3 regions of the Shewanella avicenniae genome follow, and region 3 is predicted to be linked to each of the others. Evidence: predicted binding sites of a transcription regulator. Region 3 holds the regulator's gene; each other region holds the start of a gene.
What was found. The regulator MetJ, encoded in region 3, represses methionine synthesis genes. The targets are predictions, from matches to a motif close to TAGACGTCTAGACGTCTA.
Positions count from the first base shown of each region.

Region 1: msrA (peptide-methionine (S)-S-oxide reductase MsrA) is a predicted target of MetJ. The motif match lies at 3,070-3,087, and genes of this name have one in related genera.
Region 2: serA (phosphoglycerate dehydrogenase) is a predicted target of MetJ. The motif match lies at 4,617-4,634, and genes of this name have one in related genera.

Region 1 is NZ_CP071503.1:2,113,627-2,120,322, forward strand. Features, by position in the region: gene JYB87_RS09345 (alpha-ketoacid dehydrogenase subunit beta) at 1-602, opposite strand, end outside; gene JYB87_RS09350 (thiamine pyrophosphate-dependent dehydrogenase E1 component subunit alpha) at 605-1,783, opposite strand; gene astE (succinylglutamate desuccinylase) at 1,923-2,936, opposite strand; gene msrA (peptide-methionine (S)-S-oxide reductase MsrA) at 3,102-3,581, shown strand; gene JYB87_RS09365 (AI-2E family transporter) at 3,635-4,714, opposite strand; gene bepA (beta-barrel assembly-enhancing protease) at 5,013-6,485, shown strand; gene arsC (arsenate reductase (glutaredoxin)) at 6,541-6,696, shown strand, end outside.
Region 2 is NZ_CP071503.1:3,252,019-3,258,714, forward strand. Features, by position in the region: gene katB (catalase KatB) at 1-862, opposite strand, end outside; gene JYB87_RS14440 (hypothetical protein) at 1,303-1,746, opposite strand; gene JYB87_RS14445 (serine hydrolase domain-containing protein) at 1,949-3,235, opposite strand; gene JYB87_RS14450 (PaaI family thioesterase) at 3,498-3,947, opposite strand; gene JYB87_RS14455 (DUF2238 domain-containing protein) at 3,964-4,569, opposite strand; gene serA (phosphoglycerate dehydrogenase) at 4,726-5,955, shown strand; gene ygfZ (tRNA-modifying protein YgfZ) at 6,089-6,696, shown strand, end outside.
Region 3 is NZ_CP071503.1:3,566,430-3,573,125, forward strand. Features, by position in the region: gene JYB87_RS15700 (VOC family protein) at 1-182, opposite strand, end outside; gene JYB87_RS15705 (hypothetical protein) at 300-827, opposite strand; gene JYB87_RS15710 (bifunctional aspartate kinase/homoserine dehydrogenase II) at 1,044-3,437, opposite strand; gene metB (cystathionine gamma-synthase) at 3,458-4,618, opposite strand; gene metJ (met regulon transcriptional regulator MetJ) at 4,832-5,146, shown strand; gene JYB87_RS15725 (sulfite exporter TauE/SafE family protein) at 5,203-5,937, shown strand; gene nrfD (NrfD/PsrC family molybdoenzyme membrane anchor subunit) at 6,031-6,696, opposite strand, start outside.

The DNA.
Region 1 (6,696 bases), 1.5 Mb from region 3:
TGAATGACTTCAGCTTGGCCTAAAGGGATTTCGTAATCTTCTTCAGGTACATCATTTACTGAAGCGCGGTATAGACGTTTCGGTTCAAAAAACACCACGGGGTTGTTATCGCGAATACTGGCTAACAGTAAGCCTTTCGCTTGATAAGCATTACGCGGCACCACCACTTTGAGACCAGCGACCTGAGTAAAATATGCCTCAGGTGATTGCGAGTGATAGTGACCACCGGCAATACCACCGCCGTATGGGGTGCGAATGGTTAAGCCGCCAACGTTAAATTGATTACCAGAGCGGAACCGAAATTTCGCCGCTTCATTCACGATTTGGTCAAATGCGGGAAAGATGTAATCAGCAAACTGAATTTCAGCCACTGGCGTCATGCCGTTGGACGCTAAACCGTTGGCAAACCCCGCAATCCCCTGCTCCGTGAGCGGCGTATTGAAACAGCGGTCCTTACCAAACTTATCTTGCAGCCCAGAAGTTGCACGAAAAACCCCGCCGAAATGGCCAACATCTTCGCCGAAAACAAGCATGCGGTCATTGCGCTCCATCTCCAACGTCAGTGCTTGGTTAATCGCCTGTAACATGTTCATTTTGGCCATGGTTACAGTCTCCCTGCTGTTTTTGGATAGGCTTTTGGATATTTGGCGATGTGCTGTTTCAGCTCCTCAAGTTGCTGTTTCAGTCTTGGGGGCGGTTGGTCATATACATCTTCAATCAACAAATCGATTTTTGGCGAAGGCACTTTTTCAGCCACTTTCACTGCTGCCAGCACTTCATCTCGATACTTGCTGTACAGCGCTTGCTCGTCCGCCTCGGTGGTCCAGCCTTCTTTGATGAGCCAAAGTTTGAAGCGCTTAACCGGATCGTGCTGTTGCCATTTTGCCTCTTCATCTTTGGAACGATAGCCGGATGGATCGTCTGACGATGAATGAGCGCCGAGCCGATAAGTCATGGCTTCAATCAACACGGGTGCAGAGTGCTTCACCGCATACGCGCGTGCCTGCTGTGTGGCAGCCAGCACCGCCAACATATCATTGCCATCAACGCGAATGGTGTGCATGCCATAGCCTAAGCCGCGACTGGCGATGCCATTACCAGCGTATTGCTCTTCAGTAGGCGTAGAGATGGCGTAACCGTTGTTACGACAGAAGAAGATCACCGGCACTTTATGCACCGACGCCATGTTTAACCCCGCGTGAAAATCCCCTTCTGATGCGGCGCCCTCACCAAAATAGCAGATAGCCACATTCGGCTTTTGCTGCAATTTGAGTGAGTAACCCACACCTGAAGCTTGCGGAATTTGCGTCGCTAAAGGCGAAGAAATCGTTTGGAAATTTAACGCGTTAATGCCGTAATGGATCGGCATTTGACGGCCTTTACCCAAATCTTGTTCATTACTAAACAGCTGATCCATATATTGCTGCGTGGAAAACCCGCGATAACGCAATGCGGCGTGTTCACGGTATTGGGCTAGGATCACATCGCCATCATCAAGTGCTGCAACACTGCCAAGTACTGCGGCTTCTTCACCAGTACAGGTCATATAGAAGCTGATGCGGCCTTGACGTTGCGCGGCAAGCATTCGTTCATCCAACACGCGGGTAAAAATGCAGGCGTCGAAAATCCGCTGTGATAATTGTTGATCGATTTGCGGCAGCACGGCATCTTCGTAGGTGGTGCCATCAGCCTGTAGAATTTTTAAAATCGGAATGGTCAGTGAATCACGCTCGATAAAAGTCGCTCGATGTATCACTGCTTCAGAAAAGTTACTTTGACTCATAGAGTGCTCTTCTTCGTTCCACTGGGCCAGTGCCCACGAGGTTTGATAATTGACTGCACACTAAGGGAAGTTTACGCAAACGGCAATAAAGCCGATTCTATTGCCTAAAGTTTAGCGTATCCCCTGCGTATTAATTCCTTTACATACACACTTGCGCTAACGGTACTGGAACTACACAAAGTGCCGCGCGTTGGCCGACGGGTACCTTAGCATTTGGAAACACAATCGCTTCGATTGCTGTGTCACAAAAAATACTTTGCTGTTCGCTGCTTGCAATCAAATCGCCTTGTTTGAAACGGGTAAAGTTGGCGGTATCATCGCTAAAACTAAATCTAAAACTGTCATGATCTTTATTTATCACACGACGTACCTGATAAAAAGCCGTTTTGGCTAAGCGTTCAGCGCCCACATTTATCGATTCAGCAGCAATAAGCTTACGCAGCACGCAGGCCATTTTTTCAAGTTTAGTCAGATCGTTAGCACCAAATGGCGCTACTTTACCTAACTCTACGGTAAATGCATCCGCATTAAATAGATGGGCACTGTGATAGCTGAATGTATGAGCAGCTGCATGATTAAACAGAAATGCTTCAATGCTGGCTTCGGCCAACAAAGCTAACGTTTGTTGCCGATAACCGCGTTCAGGCTGATACGGGCAAACGGCAAATTTTTCGTGCTCGGAACCGCGAATCGCCGTGTGAAGATCCCAATGAATGCGAGCGCGTGTTGCGTCAGCAAAAAAGCCTGCGACAGCGGTTTCAATGATTGCCGCACGCTGACGCTCGATGTTGCAAGGGCCGATTTGATGGGTGCCACAAAACAGCCGATTCAGGTTTTCATCGACAAAGCGAGTTTCTGCCAACATTGCCTCAGGGTTACCCAAAATCAGCAGCAATCTTTGTCTAAGTTGCAGCTCGCCGCGGGCAATTTCAGCCAACAATTGATTACACAGCTCAATTGGGGCGGTTTCATTACCGTGAATACCACAGGAAAGCACAATATCCGTTGAACTTGGTTGTTTTGGCGTAAGTTGCACTATGCCACGTGCGATAAATTCGGCACTAAAATCAGCATATCCCAGTGTGTTAGGCACTGAAGTATTGGCCAGGGTAAAGGCAAGAAAATCAGTTAGAGGGCAAAGCTTGGCAGTCATAAAGATCCTTTTTGACGGCAAAGTAAGAATGCTGCGCGCTATGTTAGCAGTAAACGTTATAGCGGTCATGACTTCAACTTCGGAACATTTTAGTTTAGCCCCTTGCGAACTTATAAAGGCTTTGTCAAAATTATAGCCATCTAGACTTCTATGGTGTTTATTACTATGGCATTAGCCACATTTGGTGCAGGTTGTTTTTGGGGTGTTGAGTATTTTTTCCGTCAGGTACCCGGCGTGATTAACGCTACCAGCGGTTACATGGGCGGCGATAACAACGCCACCACCTATAAAGAGGTGAAAACCGGAACAACAGGTCACGCTGAAGTGGTTCAAGTTGAATACGATGAGTCTCAAGTTAGCTATGACGATCTACTTGAGGTTTTTTGGAAAAACCACAACCCAACCAGTCTAAACAAGCAAGGTGCCGATATGGGCACCCAGTACCGCAGCGTGGTATTTTTCCACGATAAAACCCAGAAGGCACAAGCTGAAGCGTCAAAATTGGCACTGATGCGCAGCGGCAAATGGGGACAACGCCAAATCGTTACCGAAATCGTGCCAGCGCAACAGTTTCATCGCGCGGAAGAATATCATCAGGACTATATTCAAAAGAACGATCTGCCAAGTTGCCACATAGAGTACTAAGGCAATTGTTGTCATAAAGAAAGGCTCCCACTGGAGCCTTTCTTGTATCAAGATTATGGATGAGTGAGATGCTGCCGAGGTTCATCTTCATTGGGCCATACATTAATGACTGCTTTCACCAACGACGCCAACGGAATCGCAAAGAACACGCCCCATACGCCCCACAGGCCACCAAAAACCAACACCGCGGCAATGATAAACACCGGATGAAGGTCAACAGCATCAGAGAACAACAACGGCACCAATAAGTTGCCGTCTAACGCTTGAATTACACCGTAACCCAGCATCAAATAACCAAATTCAGCACTCGCGCCCCATTGGAAGAAGGCCACAGCGGCAATTGGCAAGGTCACCAAGGTCGCTCCCACATAAGGGATCAGCACCGAGATTCCCACAGAAACGCCTAACAATGCAGCATAGTTGAGTCCCATCAAGGCGAAGAAGATATAACTGACCACGCCCACAATCACTAACTCAATGATTTTGCCACGAATATAGTTGAAAATTTGTTGGTCCATCTCTAACCAAACTTTCTTTACTAGCTCACGGTCGCGCGGTAAAAAGCGGCGAGTACCGTGGATTAATTCGTCTTTGTCTTTAAGAAAGAAGAACACCAATAATGGCACCAAAATCGCGTATACCATCAACACCAGTAACGACGCTGAATAGCCCAGCAGTTGCTTGATGATATTGAGCATGTGTTCAGAGTCCATCAACTGCTTCACTTCGCCAATCATGGTATCGATCTGTGCGCTACTGATAAATTGCGGATACTCGTGAGATAAATGCTGCAACATCACCACACCTTTATCGAGCATTTTTGGCAGTTCAGCGATAAACGCAGTGGCCTGACGCCAAACACTCGGGATCACCCCAAAGGTAATCATCAGCATGACCGTCACGAACACCAGCAACACTAACGATGCAGCCATGGTGCGGTTAATGCCTATCTTGGCCATTTTCGCCACCGGCCATTCAAGCAGATAAGCAAATACCAAGGCTAATAAAAGGGGCATCAACAAACTGCCGGCGTAGAGGATAACAACCCCGAGTAACACCAAAATAAACATCAGTGTCAGCGCTTGTGGATCGCTAAAGCGGGCCTGATACCAACGACGTATATATTCAAACATGCAGGATATCCTGTAAATTACAGCGTAGTGTGGCTAAGAACGCAGAACGTATCTTCGCGAATGTAAAGCAGCATCAAAATATGCCATTTTTTTGCAAAGGCGGGAACATCAATACAAATTTTTAGTCTTAAACTCGCAGAGAAGGCCACATTTTAACGATCCAACGCAAGATTAAGGTATTGTTAAAAATCACTGATTGTAAAAAAGATTGTTGCCATATGACAGACTTGCATTAGCCCCGTGTCGATCATTATGCTAGTGCAGTCAATTGCATCCTCGTCTACGCCATAGGTTTAGTTTGAAAAAGCATCTCAGCAGTATCGTCAAAAGATCGCTCCTCTCCGTTGCTATCGCGTTGTCCATCGGCGTCACCTCGCAAAGTTTTGCCGCGCGTAATAATTTGCCTGATTTGGGCACCGCAGCGGTGAATACCCTCAGCATGGATCGTGAAATGCAGTATGGTGACATCTACATGCGAGTCATCCGGGGGCAAGCGCCTGTGTTGTATGACCCATTGCTGGCGCAATATATCTCCGAGCTTGGTAGTAATTTAGTCGCCCACGCCGACGATGTGAACACACCGTTTTACTTCTTTATGCTGCAGAACGACGAGATTAACGCCTTTGCATTTTTCGGTGGGCATGTCGCCGTGCACACCGGATTATTTCTCTATGCAGATAGCGAAAGTGAAATGGCTTCGGTATTAGCGCACGAAATTACCCACGTCACGCAACGTCACTTAGCGCGGTCCATGGAAGCGCAAAGCCGCAATGCGCCATTAACCTTAGCGGGTGTACTCGGAGCGATTCTGCTGACAGTCGCAGCGCCACAAGCAGGCATGGCCGCGCTAATGGGCACGCAAGCGTTAAGCACCCAATCACGGATCAACTTTACGCGACAAAACGAGCAAGAAGCCGACCGCATCGGGATGCGGGTCATGGTGGCATCAGGTTATGACCCAGAAGCAGCATCGTCATTCTTCGGCAAATTAGCTGCTAAATATCGCTATGCGACCAAAATGCCGCCGATGTTATTAACCCACCCTATTCCAGAATCGCGGGTGTCAGAAGCGCGTGACCGCGCGAGTCAGTATCCTAGTCGGCATATTGCCCCTAATATCAACTTTCAATTAGCCAAAGCCCGTATTCAAGTTCGCTTCTCAAGTTATTCGCCCGAAGCCGCCTTAGCATTATTTGACGAGCAGCTGAAGAAGCAAAACTACGCCATCAAAGAAGCAGCGCTCTATGGCCGTGCGTTGGCGTTATTCCGCATGCAGCAATATGCCGAAGCGGAACAAATTATTGATTCATTGCGCAAAACTGATCCCGACAACCTGTTTTATCTGGATACCAAAACCGATTTGCTCACGATGAAGAAAGACTATGACCAAGCAATCGCCTTGCTAACCGAGCAGCGTAAGTATCGGCCAACGTCATTAGTGATTAACACCAACCTTGCCAACTGTTATTTGGAAGCGAAGCAAGCGGATAAAGCAATCCCAATCCTAGAACAGATGATGTACGACGATAAGAACAACCTACTGCCGATAGAGATGTTAAATGACGCTTATCGTCAATTAGGTGACAAAGCCCAAGAGTATTACACCAATGCTCAACTGCGCGCGCTGCGAGCAGATTATCGCGGAGCCATCGACCAGCTGAACTTTTCATATCGTGAAGCCACGGGGCGACCATTGCTGATTGCCCGAATTGAAGCGCAGCTACGCCAATTCCGTGAAGCAGAGGAATTAATGAAGCGCTTTCAGAACTAAGTTAGCATTGGCACCATAGCAACACATTGAAAATCAAATTAAAGGAGACTTGGTGATGACTGACGTGACCTTATTCCACAATCCACGTTGCTCAAAAAGCCGTGAAACCTTGGCACTACTTGAACAACGCGGAGTACAAGTGTCAGTGGTGGAATATCTGAAACAACCACCGAGCGCAGCAAAGATTGAATGGCTGCTAAAACAACTTAAT
Region 2 (6,696 bases), 310 kb from region 3:
GGTAATCTTTGTGTGACCACACCTTAGTTAAATCAAACGGATTGACGTGATATTTCTCGGCGTCGGCTTCCGGCATGATCTGCACACACAACTGCCAGCGTGGCAAATTGCCATCAGTAATCGCGGCGACGATATCGCGCTGGGCGTGGTCTGGGTCGATGCCCTTCACTTTTGCGGCTTGCTCTTCGGTCAGGTTGGCAATCGGTTGCTGGCAACGGAAGTGGAATTTCACCCAGTAACGTTCGCCTTTGGCGTTCCAGAACGAGAAGGTATGCGAGCCATAGCCGTGCATTTGGCGATAGTTGGCCGGAATACCGCGATCAGACATCAAAATAGTGACTTGATGCAGTGACTCTGGGTTCAGTGACCAAAAGTCCCACATCGCTTGTGGATCTTTTAAGTTGGTCATCGGGTTACGTTTTTGGGTGTGGATGAAGTCTGGAAACTTGATGCCATCACGCAAGAAGAAGGTTGGCGTGTTGTTGCCGACGATATCGTGGTTGCCACGGGCGGTGTAGAAACGCACGCCAAAGCCGCGTGGATCACGTTCGGCATCGGCCGAGCCCATTTCACCGCCCACAGTTGAGAAGCGCACAAATACTTCGGTTTGTTTGCCCACGCCTTGGAAGTGGTCGGCAATGGTGTATTGGCTTAAATCGTTGGTCACGGTAAAAGTGCCGTAAACGCCAGTACCTTTGGCATGTACTACCCGCTCAGGGATACGTTCACGGTTAAAATGCGCCAGTTTTTCAATCAGATGGAAATCTTGCAGCAATACTGGGCCACGCGCACCGGCGGTAACTGAGTTTTGGTCATCGGCCACTGGGGCACCGTTTTGGCTAGTAATGTATTGGTTAGTCATGGTCTTGCTCCTCAAGTGCGGATGGTGTTAACCAGAGTTCAATCAAATCAACGAGTGTGGCCATAAGTTACTCCTGCTGAGACAGTGGCCTTGGATTGAGATGAATAATAGAGAAGCATATTAAACAAATAAAACGATTAGTTATGATTAAGGCAATTTGTTTTTTATATTAGAAATTCACTGAGCACCATAGTCGCGATGACGACAGCGAACTAAACTGACCAACGAGGCAAGTAAGTAAGGCCGGTAAAATAAGCAGAGGAAATAGCCCAGGAAATAGGCTGAAAAAATCGGCATGGGAAATAGCCAAGGAAGTAGGCAAGCAAAATTGACCGCTAAACAACGGGGATTAACCCGCTGTTTAACAAAGAATTGATAATGTTCGCTCGCTTATTAGCAAATTAAACGGTGAGCAAAACTAGGGTTCAGCACCTAAGGGGTTAGCCTAAAATAGCCTGCAGAAAGCCACCAGCAATCACACACACCAGCCCGATTTTTGCGGCACGACCTAAACGCACCTGCTTGAGAAAGTGCAAATCTCGGCGCATCGCACCGGTGGCGATATTGCCGATGGCACACTCAATCAAGATTAACGCCGCACCGAGTGAGGTGAAACAGGACGGCAGCAGTGCCCAGCGTAACCCCGCACCAGTGAAGCTCTGGTAAATCACCTGCAGTTGCATCAGCACCACAACCAGCGCCAAGCACAGCAAAATATTACGGCTAAGCGGCGGCAATTTTTGCACTGCGTTTGCGTCAGCACTCAGGTTTGTTTGGAAATGATTGTTGGCAAGTTCTGAGGAATCCTCTTGCGAAGGGTTTTGCGAATGTTTTGGCGAATGCTCGTGTGAGGAGCTGCGCGGTGCTTCCGGGGCTGCGTTCATGGTAAGTCCTTTACAACATTGACTATATCAGCAACAGATTCGCTGAGTTCGGCGTTTACTCTAGCACAGCACATGCCGCTGAATTTACTCAGTTTTGGTGAAACTCTGTAACCAATTTTTACCCGCGTATACTACGTTGTTTCTACACTGGCAGGTACGCGCTTACGCTGGCAAGAAAGTAGTCATACGGCCAGCGTTCAAGCTAATCAAACATGCGATACACCTGCTGCACCACTTGCGGATACAGATCGTCACGTTGATATTGATTGATGTAATACAGCACGATTAATTGGTTTTGTGGGTCGACCAGATAACCCGTGCCCATCATCCCGCCCCAACCATAAGCGCTGTTAGAAACCGCAGCAGCAGGCCGTTGCAACTGAAACAGCTCAAAGCCCAAGCCAAAGCGAAATTTATCGTCGGCATCATCAGGATTAGATGGCAACCGATTAATTTGGGTCATCTGAGCTACGGTTTCTGGTTTCAAAATGCGCACGCCGTTAAGCTCGCCTTGATTCAGCATCATCTGCAAGAATTTGGCGTAATCACCAATCGGACCATTGAGGCCAATCGCCCCTTCGGCATAGCGATGATCGCTGGCAACCGCGCCTTGGCGATACAGATTTGGCTCCGCCACCAATTTGCCATCAATACTGCTATAGGCGCTCACAAAGCGACTCAGTTTATCAGGAGCATAGAACCAAGCAGTGTCGTTCATACCCAATGGTTTGAGCACCTTATTAGTCACATATTGCTGTAGCGATTGGCCGCTGATGCGTTCAATCAAGTAAGCCAACATATTGGTGCTGACGTGATAGCGCCACTCGCTGCCAGGATCAAGCCCCAGCGGCCAGCGCGCCAACTCCTGCATCTCATCTTGTAAATAGGGCCGTTGATAGTTATCACTGTGGCTCCGTTGCCCCGCCGGATATTGGCTGACGGGTTTACCATCCCACACCAACGTGGGCAGATCGGTTTGCTCGGCATCGCCCCAACGCAATTTCGGCACTTGCCCAGCGTTAAAGCCCGCCGTGTGCGACAACAGATGCACAAAGGTCATCGGCGTTGCCACTGGCCGCGTTTGATAGCTGCCATCGGAATTGATGTGGGTTAATACTGTGTTGGGGATCTCAGGGAAATAGTTCGCTACCGGATCATTCACATCCACCAATCCCTGCTCGACCAGCGTCATAAACGCGACTGAGATAATCGCCTTGGTTTGCGAAAACAGCACATAGTAGTCATCGGTGGCGACCGGGATCTGCTGCTCGATGTTTTTCCAGCCAAAGCCCTTTTGATACACGATCTGACCGTTCTTGGCGACCAAGGTCACCACATTGGCGAGCTTATGACTGTCGATAAAGGATTGCAGTAGCGCATCAAGCTTCTGTTGCTCCGCCAGATTGAGCGGCTCCGCCTGATTGAGCTGCAATGGCGCAGATTGGCTGGTGAGCTGGGTGTCAGCAGCAGTGGCAAATTGCGCCAGCATTACCCCACCGGCGCAGCTTAAAAACCACAGAGCTTGGCGCCATAAACGGGATGATTTGCAAGTAGTTGAGTGGCGATGCAACACAAGGCGAGTCCTCCGCAGAAGCTGAAGTAGCAATTATCGTCACCATTTATAATACAAATAAGTAACAATAAATAGCTTCAGCTTACGAGAAGCGCGACAGACTCACACAGTGACAGCACGCGAACCAGCGTTTAACTGAATTGCTGCACTAAGGTTCGCGAGACTGATAGAAGGAAACTTACTTGGCGTCGGGGCGTTTCACCACGGCGGCGGTCATACGCGAGATGCAGGTCAATTCACCGGCGGCATTGTAGATTTTAACTTCCCACACCGAGGTGCGGCGGCCAAGATGGATCGGCTTGGCAATGGCTTTGATCTCGCCGCTGCGCGCCGCTTTTATGTGGTTGGCATTAATCTCTTGGCCGACACAGTAATACTGCTCAAAATCGACCGCGAAATTAGCGGCATAGCTGGCTACCGTCTCCGCCAGCACCACATTGGCGCCGCCGTGCACCATACCAATGGGGTTATGTATTGCGGGGGTTGCGGGCATGGTAGCCACTAAATAATCATCGCCGATTTCAGTGACTTTAATGCCCATGGTTTGCATCAAACTGCCTTTGCCGCCCAAGCCTTTATCCAAACGGGCACAGTCTTCTAATGTCACTTCACGAAACCAAATACTCATGGAGAATTTCCTTAGCTTAAATTTTATTGAGCGCAGCCAACTGCTGATTGTGCAGCTTACTGAGGCTGACCATGGCGCAAATGGCGCCAATCAAGGCCATTAACATGTCAGATTGGGTGTCCCACACATACCCTTGGGTGCCTAAAAAGGCTTCGGCGCTATCGCCGGTTGCGGCGGCAACCCACCATTCAATGAGTTCATAAAAGGCCGACAACGCCAGCGCAAAGCAGCAACATAAAAAGCCACACCAACCGCTCGGTTTCAATACCTCGTTGCGCAACAATACTTCACGGCACAACATGGCGGGAATAAAGCCTTGGGCAAAATGGCCGAGTTTGTCGTAGTTGTTGCGTTGCCAATCGAACAGCGAGGAGATCCAATCAAATAGGGGTACTTCGGCGTAGGTGTATTTGGCGCCGACGAATAAAATACAACAATGGATCAGTATCAACAGCGAAATTAACCCGGTCGGGCGATGCTTAAGATAGAAAAAACCGAGCAGCGGCAGGGCGATTAATCCGGGCAAGGCTTCCATCCACCAAGTAAACATATCGTGGGGCTGGTACACCGACCAGAGCAGCACCATTGCATAAACTAATAGCCAAACAGCGTTTTTTTTCAATTTTCTACTCCCAGATCAGCATTGTTCTAGAACTAAAATAAACACTTTAGCCATCTAGCCCTCCACAGCGACCAAAAAAGGTGCTAATTTGAGCCTTGTGTTGAGGGGGAGCTTAACACATCACGCATCAAACTATCGTTAAGGGGTATCGAAATCATGGCGAAACATTCGCTGGACAAGGACAAAATTAAGTTCCTGCTGTTGGAAGGCGTTCACCAAACGGCTGTTGAAGTACTGCAGCGTGCTGGTTACACCAACATCGAATATCACAAAGGTGCACTGTCTGGTGACGAATTAACTAACGCCATCAAAGATGCACATTTTGTTGGGATCCGTTCCCGCACTCAATTGACCGCAGAAGTGCTGCAACAAGCAGAAAAACTGGTCGGTGTTGGCTGTTTTTGTATCGGTACCAACCAAGTGGATTTAAAAGCCGCAGAGTTGCTCGGTGTACCAGTATTTAACGCGCCATTCTCAAACACCCGTTCTGTGGCAGAGCTGGTGATTGGTGAAATCATTATGCTGATGCGCGGTATCCCTCAACGCAGTGCCTCGGCTCATCGTGGCGGTTGGATTAAAAGTGCCAAAGGCAGCTATGAAGTCCGCGGCAAAACCTTAGGTATCATCGGCTACGGCCACATTGGTACTCAGTTGGGCATTCTGGCTGAAACCTTAGGTATGCGCGTGGTGTTTTACGATATCGAAGACAAACTGCCACTGGGTAACGCCAGTCAAATCCGTTCACTGGCGGAGATGTTGGCACAATCTGACGTAGTCAGTTTGCACGTTCCCGAAACCCCTTCAACGCAAAACATGTTTGGCGCAGCTGAACTTGAAGCAATGAAGCAAGGTGCGTTCGTGATCAACGCTTCACGCGGTACGGTAGTGGATATCGATGCGCTGGCAGCGGCGTTGAGCTCAGAAAAAATTGCCGGTGCGGCAATCGACGTGTTCCCAGTTGAGCCAAAATCAAACGATGACGAATTCCAAAGCCCACTGCGCGGTTTTGATAACGTGATTCTGACCCCGCACGTTGGCGGTAGCACCGAAGAAGCGCAAGAAAACATCGGCATTGAAGTGGCCGGTAAACTGGCGAAATACTCAGACAACGGTTCAACCGTATCTGCGGTTAACTTCCCTGAAGTATCGCTGCCGCAATATCATGAAACCTCACGCTTGTTGCACATCCACAACAACCGTCCTGGTATACTGATCAAGATTAACCAAGCCTTCTCTGAAAAAGGCATCAACATCGCTGCACAATATCTGCAAACTACGCCAGATATCGGTTATGTGGTGATGGAAGTCAACACCAGCCAAGCGGCTGAAGCGCTAGAACAGTTGAAAGGCATCGAAGGCACAATTCGTACTCGCCTGCTCTACTAAGCTCAGCGCAAAACATAAGCTCAGCGTAAAACCGCAATTTTATCGGGCGTCCATTGTGACGCCCTGTTTATTTGCGCCAAATCCGCGTTACAATCGCTGCACTTTGATTGCAACTTATTGCAGGACATTTCTTATGAGCATTTCTGTCATTGCACCCACTTGGGCTCTGGACGCCGGTACGCCGGACTTACTGCTTTCACCACTGACGCATCTTGGCATCATCAGCGTAACCGGTGAACAAAACCGCAGCTTTATTCACGGCCAAGTCACCGCCGATATCACCTCGTTAGCGGCCAACGATTGGCGTTGGGGCGCACACTGTGACGCGCGCGGTAAGATGCAGTCAGCATTTCGCGTGTTCAGTGTTGGCGATACCCTAATACTGCTGATGCCAACAGATACCCTTGCAGGCGATCTGCCAGAATTTAAAAAATACGCTGTATTTAGCAAAGCCGAACTGACTGACGCCTCAGCGGAATATCGTTTGTTGGGCGTTGCTGGTAGCCAAGCACAAAGCTGGTTGAAAGGTAAATTTGCCGCATTTGATGCCGACCAGAAAGTATCGCAGCTGGAAAATGGCGCAATTTTGCAAGATGGCGAGCGCTATATTGTGCTGCTGCCAAGCGCAGAGTTTGAAGCATTAGTTGCCAGCGAAACCTTAGTGGATAGCTTGGCATGGCGCGCGTTGGAGATCCAAGCCGGCTACCCTAACCTGCCTGCCGCACACCAAGGCCAATTTGT
Region 3 (6,696 bases):
GAAGCCGTTTGACTTGCCGCCGCAGCCTGATAAAAACCGCCATCCAAGCCTTGGTTACTAAAGGCGGTGTAGTCTGGGCCATAATCCACAAACGCCCAGCCAAATACCGCCGTAAAGAATGCTTTGGTGGCCACTAAATCTTGCGCGGCAAATTCAACATAGTTGAGTTTTTCATGTTCCATGGTGCTACATCGCTAAGCTGTTGTGCATTAGGCTTCAACTTACGCTAGTTAGCTGAATTGTCCATAAAAAAACCAGGAGAGATTCACCAGCTTTCGCACCAGCCTGTTTGACAGTATTTAGAACTGATAACCTACCGCAAAGCCGCCGGTGAAGCCCTCTTTATCAAAGTCGGCACCGGAGATCCGCCCATAGCCCCACTCAAGCCGTACCCGTAGGCCGCGTTCACTTAGGCCGTGACGGTTATAGCTATAACTCACGCCTAGCCCGTTTACCGTATGATTATCAAAGGGTTCAGCAAGCGCAGTGCCAATTGCGCAGCCCATCGTATAACCAACACTGCCGGACTCGCTGTCACTACCACACCATTCCTTATGGCCATTACGCACCCCAAGAGCGCCAGCAACAATCCCCAGCGCATGGCGATTATTATCATCCACTGCCTGTTCAAAACCGGCGGATACACCATCATCCAACCCCACTTTGTAGTTGGCGAACCAACGCTGTTGGTCATTTGGGTGATAGGAGACTTCGGGGATCACCATAAACGGCAAGCCACCGGTAAGGCTGAAGTGCGTTTCGCCCGCGACAGCAGGCAAGGTAGAGGCAGCAACGACAACCGCTGCAGCAGCAGAGATGAATTTCATTGGATATCCTTATCGACATTAAGCAATGATGCATTGGAACTTTCATAATACAAACACAGTCGACCATCACCAAGAGCACAAATGTAAATTCTCTTTAATAAGCATACTGTTAGCATCTTTAACTGGGCTTGAACCTACCCAAAGCGTTGGCATTGATCTCCAACAAAAAAGCTCCCGAAGGAGCTTTTTTCGCGTGCGGTTGAGACGGCGAATCGGTTAGTCTTGCAACAAATCTTTACAGATCTGCACTAAATCAGACTGCACCGCAGCAGCAGTGACTTCGCGCCCCGCCCCCGGACCACGAATGATCAGCGGATTGCCTTGATAGAAGGTACTGCGAATAACAAATACGTTGTCACCAGGGGTTAAGTTGGCATACGGATGCGAGTTTTCCACCCATTGCAATGAAACTTCCGCTTGAAGGCTATCACCTGAACGATCCAACGCCGCCACGTAACGCAACACTTTGTTTTGCTCATTGGCCGCAGCAAACTGTTGCGCCAAATCATCATCCATCTCATGCATGCGCGCCAGAAACTCATCCAACGGCACATCCACCAGATTAGCGGGCACCAGTGAACTCAATTGAATATCTTCCAGCTCTAACTCTAAACCAATCTCGCGGGCCAAAATCAGCAGCTTACGTTGCATATCACGGCCAGAGAGATCGTCACGCGGATCGGGCTCGGTAATGCCCAAGCCCTTGGCTTGCAGCACCAATTCAGAGAAAGGTTTTACCCCATCATATTGTTCAAATAGCCAACACAAAGTGCCAGAAAAGATACCGCCAATTGCCGCCACTGAGTCACCGCTGTTATGCAGATCGTTCAACGCATGTTGGATCGGTAAACCGGCACCACAGCTGGCGTTATAACGCCAGAACAAGCGGCGGTTACTGAGCATCTGCTTCAGTTCACGATAGAAAGTTAGCGGGCCAGAACCGGCCAACTTATTGGCGCTGACCATGTGAATGCCGCGGCTGAAAAACTCTGGGTATTGCAAAGTCAGCGCCGCACTGGCACTGATGTCGAGCGCTACCAACTCATCGGCGGTCAGAGTTTCAATGCGCTCAAACAAGTGATCATATTGATACGGCGTGGCTTCGTTAGCCATCCGCGCTTGCCAATCGCTGCTGCTGATACCGTTATCATCCACTAATGCTTCACGCGAGCGCACGATGCCGACCAGTTCAACTTGGGCTTCTAGCTCACGGCTCAAACGCTTTTGCGCGCTTTCAAACAAGTTCAACCAAGCTTCACCAATGTTGCCAACACCCAGCACAATAATGCCGATGCGTTTACGCGGTCCAGCACAGCGGCGATGTACTTTTTGGGTCAGCAGCGACACTTGGCCTTGTGGCACTAAGGTCACGAGGCTCAATTCATCTTGATACAGCGGCCGCGCATCACGGCTGAGCAAACGGGCAAAACTGCGACGATACTGCGCGGCGGCACTGCTCACCAAGGCGACTAAGCCAAAGCCGAGATGTTCTTGAATATCGCTAATCTGCAACTCAGCGCTGACGGATGTCAACAGCGCTTGGGCTTGCTTACGCAGTTCCGGGGTGAACACCACTTCATGGCGGAATTTGCTGTGTTGCCAATGCGCTAACGGGCGTAACCCTGCGGCAATAAAGGCGTCAAATAATGCATTCCACTCACTGTCTAATTGGAAAGTGATCGACAGCACTTCATCCAGATTAGTCACCACTGGCGCACTAGCCGCGTCGCATTGCGGCGTCACCAGGGTAAATTCGGTTTGCGGCGCATAGCTTGAGCGCACCGCTAAGCTGACCTGAGTGTCAAACAGCGGTTGCAGTGTGCGCGAGTGCAGCACCGGCGAACCAAGGCGTGCCAAGCGATCTGCTTCAACCAATGACATGGTTTTCAGTAGCTTAGCACCTTGGATCTTGTTCGGATCGGCATTGAATACCCCTTCGACATCGGTCCAAATGGTAACGCGATCGATATCGGCGAGGCTGGCAATCAAGGTGGCGCTAAAGTCAGAGCCATTGCGCCCCAACAACAGCGTTTCACCGTTCGGGTTGGCGCAGATAAACCCGGTGATCACCAAGCGCTCATCAGGATGTTCCTGCAGCGTTTTTTGCACCAACTCGCGCGATGCCTCGGTGCGGATTTTCGGTACTGCGCCTTCATCGGCAATCAGCAGCTGTCGCGCATCGATGTTGCTGGCGGCAACGCCCGATTCACGTAACAGTGCCGCCATCAAACGGGCGGACCAACGCTCACCAAAGCTCACCACTTCGCTGCATTGGTATTCGCTCAGTTGCTCGAGTTGCAATAAGGTCATCAGCTGCGAGCGATCTGAACTCAAACGCTCGCGCAGTTGCCGCGCTTGCTCGTTGCCTAGCAGCTGTTCAATCAAGTTTTGCTGATAGTTCATCAGCACTTGCAGCTCTTCTTGCCACAACTGCTTGGCTTCGCGCAGGGCGAGTAATTTGTAGAGGAAATTGGTGGTTTTACCTGCCGCCGACACCACGACCAAATCATCTGGGCGTCCATGAGTAAGCAGGATATGCGCAACGCGGCGATAGCAATCTGGGTCTGCCAGACTTGAGCCGCCAAATTTATGCAAGTGACTACGCGCCATCTCGTTTAATGCTCCAATATTCAGCAAGCTGCAACAGCAGCGAGGCCCGCAGCGATATCATTCAGCAGGTCTTGCGGATCTTCAATACCGACCGACAGGCGGATCAGTGTCTCTTTAATGCCAGCTTCAGCGCGAGCTGCTGGCTCCATCGCACGATGGGTCATGGTGGCCGGAACTGCCACGAGGCTTTCCACCCCGCCTAAACTTTCCGCCACTGAAAAATAGTTAAGTGCGCTTAAAAATGCCGCCACTTCTTGCTCGCCACCCTTGAGCTCGAAACTCAGCATGGCACCAAAGCCTTTTTGTTGCTTGGCAGCGATCTCATGGCCGGGATGCGATTTCAACCCTGGATAATATACCTTGTCTACTTGATCGCTGTTGCTTAATAACGCAACTATTTGTTCGGCGTTACTTTGATGCTCGCGAATGCGCAATGACAAAGTGCGTAAACCACGCAGCGTGAGGTAACTGTCAAACGCGCCGCCGGTCAAGCCAAGGGTATTTGACCACCAGTGCAGTTGCTCAGACACCGCAGGATCTTTGGCAATGACGGCACCGCCAATCACATCGCTGTGACCATTGATGTATTTGGTGGTGGAGTGCACCACGATATCGGCACCCAAGGTCAACGGTTGTTGCAGCGCGGGGGATAAGAAGGTGTTATCCGCCACCAGCAGCGCACCAACCTTTTGGCATTCAGCGGCCATCGCCGCAATATCCACCACCCGCACTAACGGGTTGGAAGGGGTTTCAATCCATACCATTTTTGGCGTTTGCGCAAAGGCTTGATTGACTGCATTGGCATCGGTTTGATCAACCACCAGCAGCTTAAAGCTGCCTTTCTTGGCCAGATTGGTGAACAAACGATAGCTGCCACCGTAACAATCGTGCGGCACTATCAATAGGTCGTTTGGCCCAAGCAAGCTGGTGACCAGCGTAATCGCCGCCATACCACTGGCAGTGATTACGCCCGGGCAACCTTGTTCTAATTCACCGAGCGCATCGCCGAGAATCGAACGGGTTGGGTTACCTGAACGACTGTAATCAAACGCACGTGGATTTTTGTGGCCATCAAAGGCATAGTTAGTCGAAAGATAAATCGGCGGAACCACGGCCCCGTGCTGTGTATCGGATTCAATCCCTTGACGGACAGCCGCTGTTGCTATTTTCCGCTGTGTCATTTTCGACTCCTCTGCATGCGGTTCAACATCTATAGATGTCTGGACGTCTAAATTCTACCAAGCTAACCACTATCGTCAATAGGCATATAGACGTTTAGACATCTAAAAGTATAGAATTCTATCTATCCAACACAGTTTTTGCCTACCGACATTTGACTGGCTGCCTTTAGCGGTTAAAATCGGCGGCGAATTTAAGATATAGCAGGTGCAACGATGACTGAATGGAACGGAGAATACATCAGCCCATACGCTGAGCACGGCAAGAAGAACGAACAAGTGAAAAAAATCACTGTATCGATTCCGCTCAAAGTGCTGAAGATTTTGACTGATGAGCGTACGCGCCGCCAAGTAAACAATTTACGTCATGCCACCAACAGCGAACTGTTGTGTGAAGCCTTCCTGCATGCTTACACAGGTCAACCCTTACCGAACGATGGCGATCTATGTAAGGATCAACCCGATAGTATTCCTGCCGATGCCAAACGTCTGATGGACGAAATGGGCATTGAATGGGAAGAGTTAGAATAACGCTTGCCGTTAATCATTAAAGCGGTCTTTGACCGCTTTAATGCTTACTTATCATCATGCAGTCACTTATCGACCCCACCACGCTGCTACTCGCCTCGCTGATTATCTTTTCTGGGGCTGTGGTACAAAGCCTCATCGGCTTCGGCCTAGCCGTTGTCTCCGCACCGCTACTCTATATTGTTGACCCTGAATTGGTTCCTGTGCCAGTGATTTTAATGGGATTCACTATCTCGTTACTCACGCTAGTGCGCGAACGCAGCCATCTTGAATTTAATGGCTTGCAATGGGGCTTAGTGGGGCGTATTCCCGGCGGCTTAATTGGCGCCACTTTATTATTGCTGGCACCGCAGCCTGTACTGGGCTTAATGATTGCCGCGATTGTGGCAATTGCGATTCTGCTCAATGTAAAGCACTACAGTATTGCGGTGAACCGAGTCACCATGTTTATCGCTGGTATCTTTTCGGGGATTTTTGGCACTATTGCTGGCATTGGCGGCCCACCAATGGCGCTGCTGCTTACGGGGCGTGATGCGGGTAAGTTTCGTGCGGCACTGTCGGCCTTTTTTGCGCTTGCGAGTTTGCTCAGCCTGCTGATCTTATTGTGCGTTGGCAAACTACATTGGCACCATCTATTACTGGCATTGGTGCTCGTCCCAGCGGTATTTATCGGATTTTGGGTGTCGAATTTTATCGTGCCTTATATTGACCGGCGCCGCACACGTCAATTTACGCTTGCGCTTTGTAGCCTCAACGTCTTGGTATTAACAGTTAAATCCTGTTTAAGCTGGTAAAAAAAGAGCCCGCAATGGCGGGCTCAAAGACGCTAACAACCACAACTAACTTAGCTTGCGTTTCACGGATGTCGCTTTTAACTGACGCGGCGCTTAACTGATATAGCTTTGACCGGCATACAAAATGAAGTGCCGCAGTGCCAATACTCCGGTCAAACTGGCGCAGGCCGCTAATACGGTCACGCCTTTGCCATGACGCAGCTCGGCAGGGAGTAACCGTGATAACAGCGGAATACCAAAGCCCACCCCAACCACCAGCGCCCAGAACACTACTGCCCATTGGCCCGTGGTCAGTGACGCCAGCGCCGATGCTGCCGCACCACCTTTGAAGTACAGCGCGGAGAACAGCATCAGCAGAAACAGCATCTCGATACCCACAACAGGCAGCTCAACCCTATGCAAGCCACTGATTTCGGCGCTATGGCTATCGGTTTTAAACCAAATCAATGCGACTAAGGCATTGGCCGCTGCACCTGCAGAAATCCCTGACACCAAGAACAGCGCCGGTAAAATTGCGGTATTGAGCATCGGGTACACATTCATGGCAGAGATCAAAAAGCCAGTGTAAGCGCCCACCACAATCCCTAAGCCAAACAGCAACACTTCCAGCGGTTTGCGCCATCCAAGCAACGCCTCGGCAACTCCGCCCAATAGCGGCCAGTTGGCTAATGGCGCACGGAATACCAGCAGCGCATAGGCAAAGGTCAGCGGAATGTAGAGCAGCAGTGCAATCACCCCAATCGACATCACTGAGCTGAG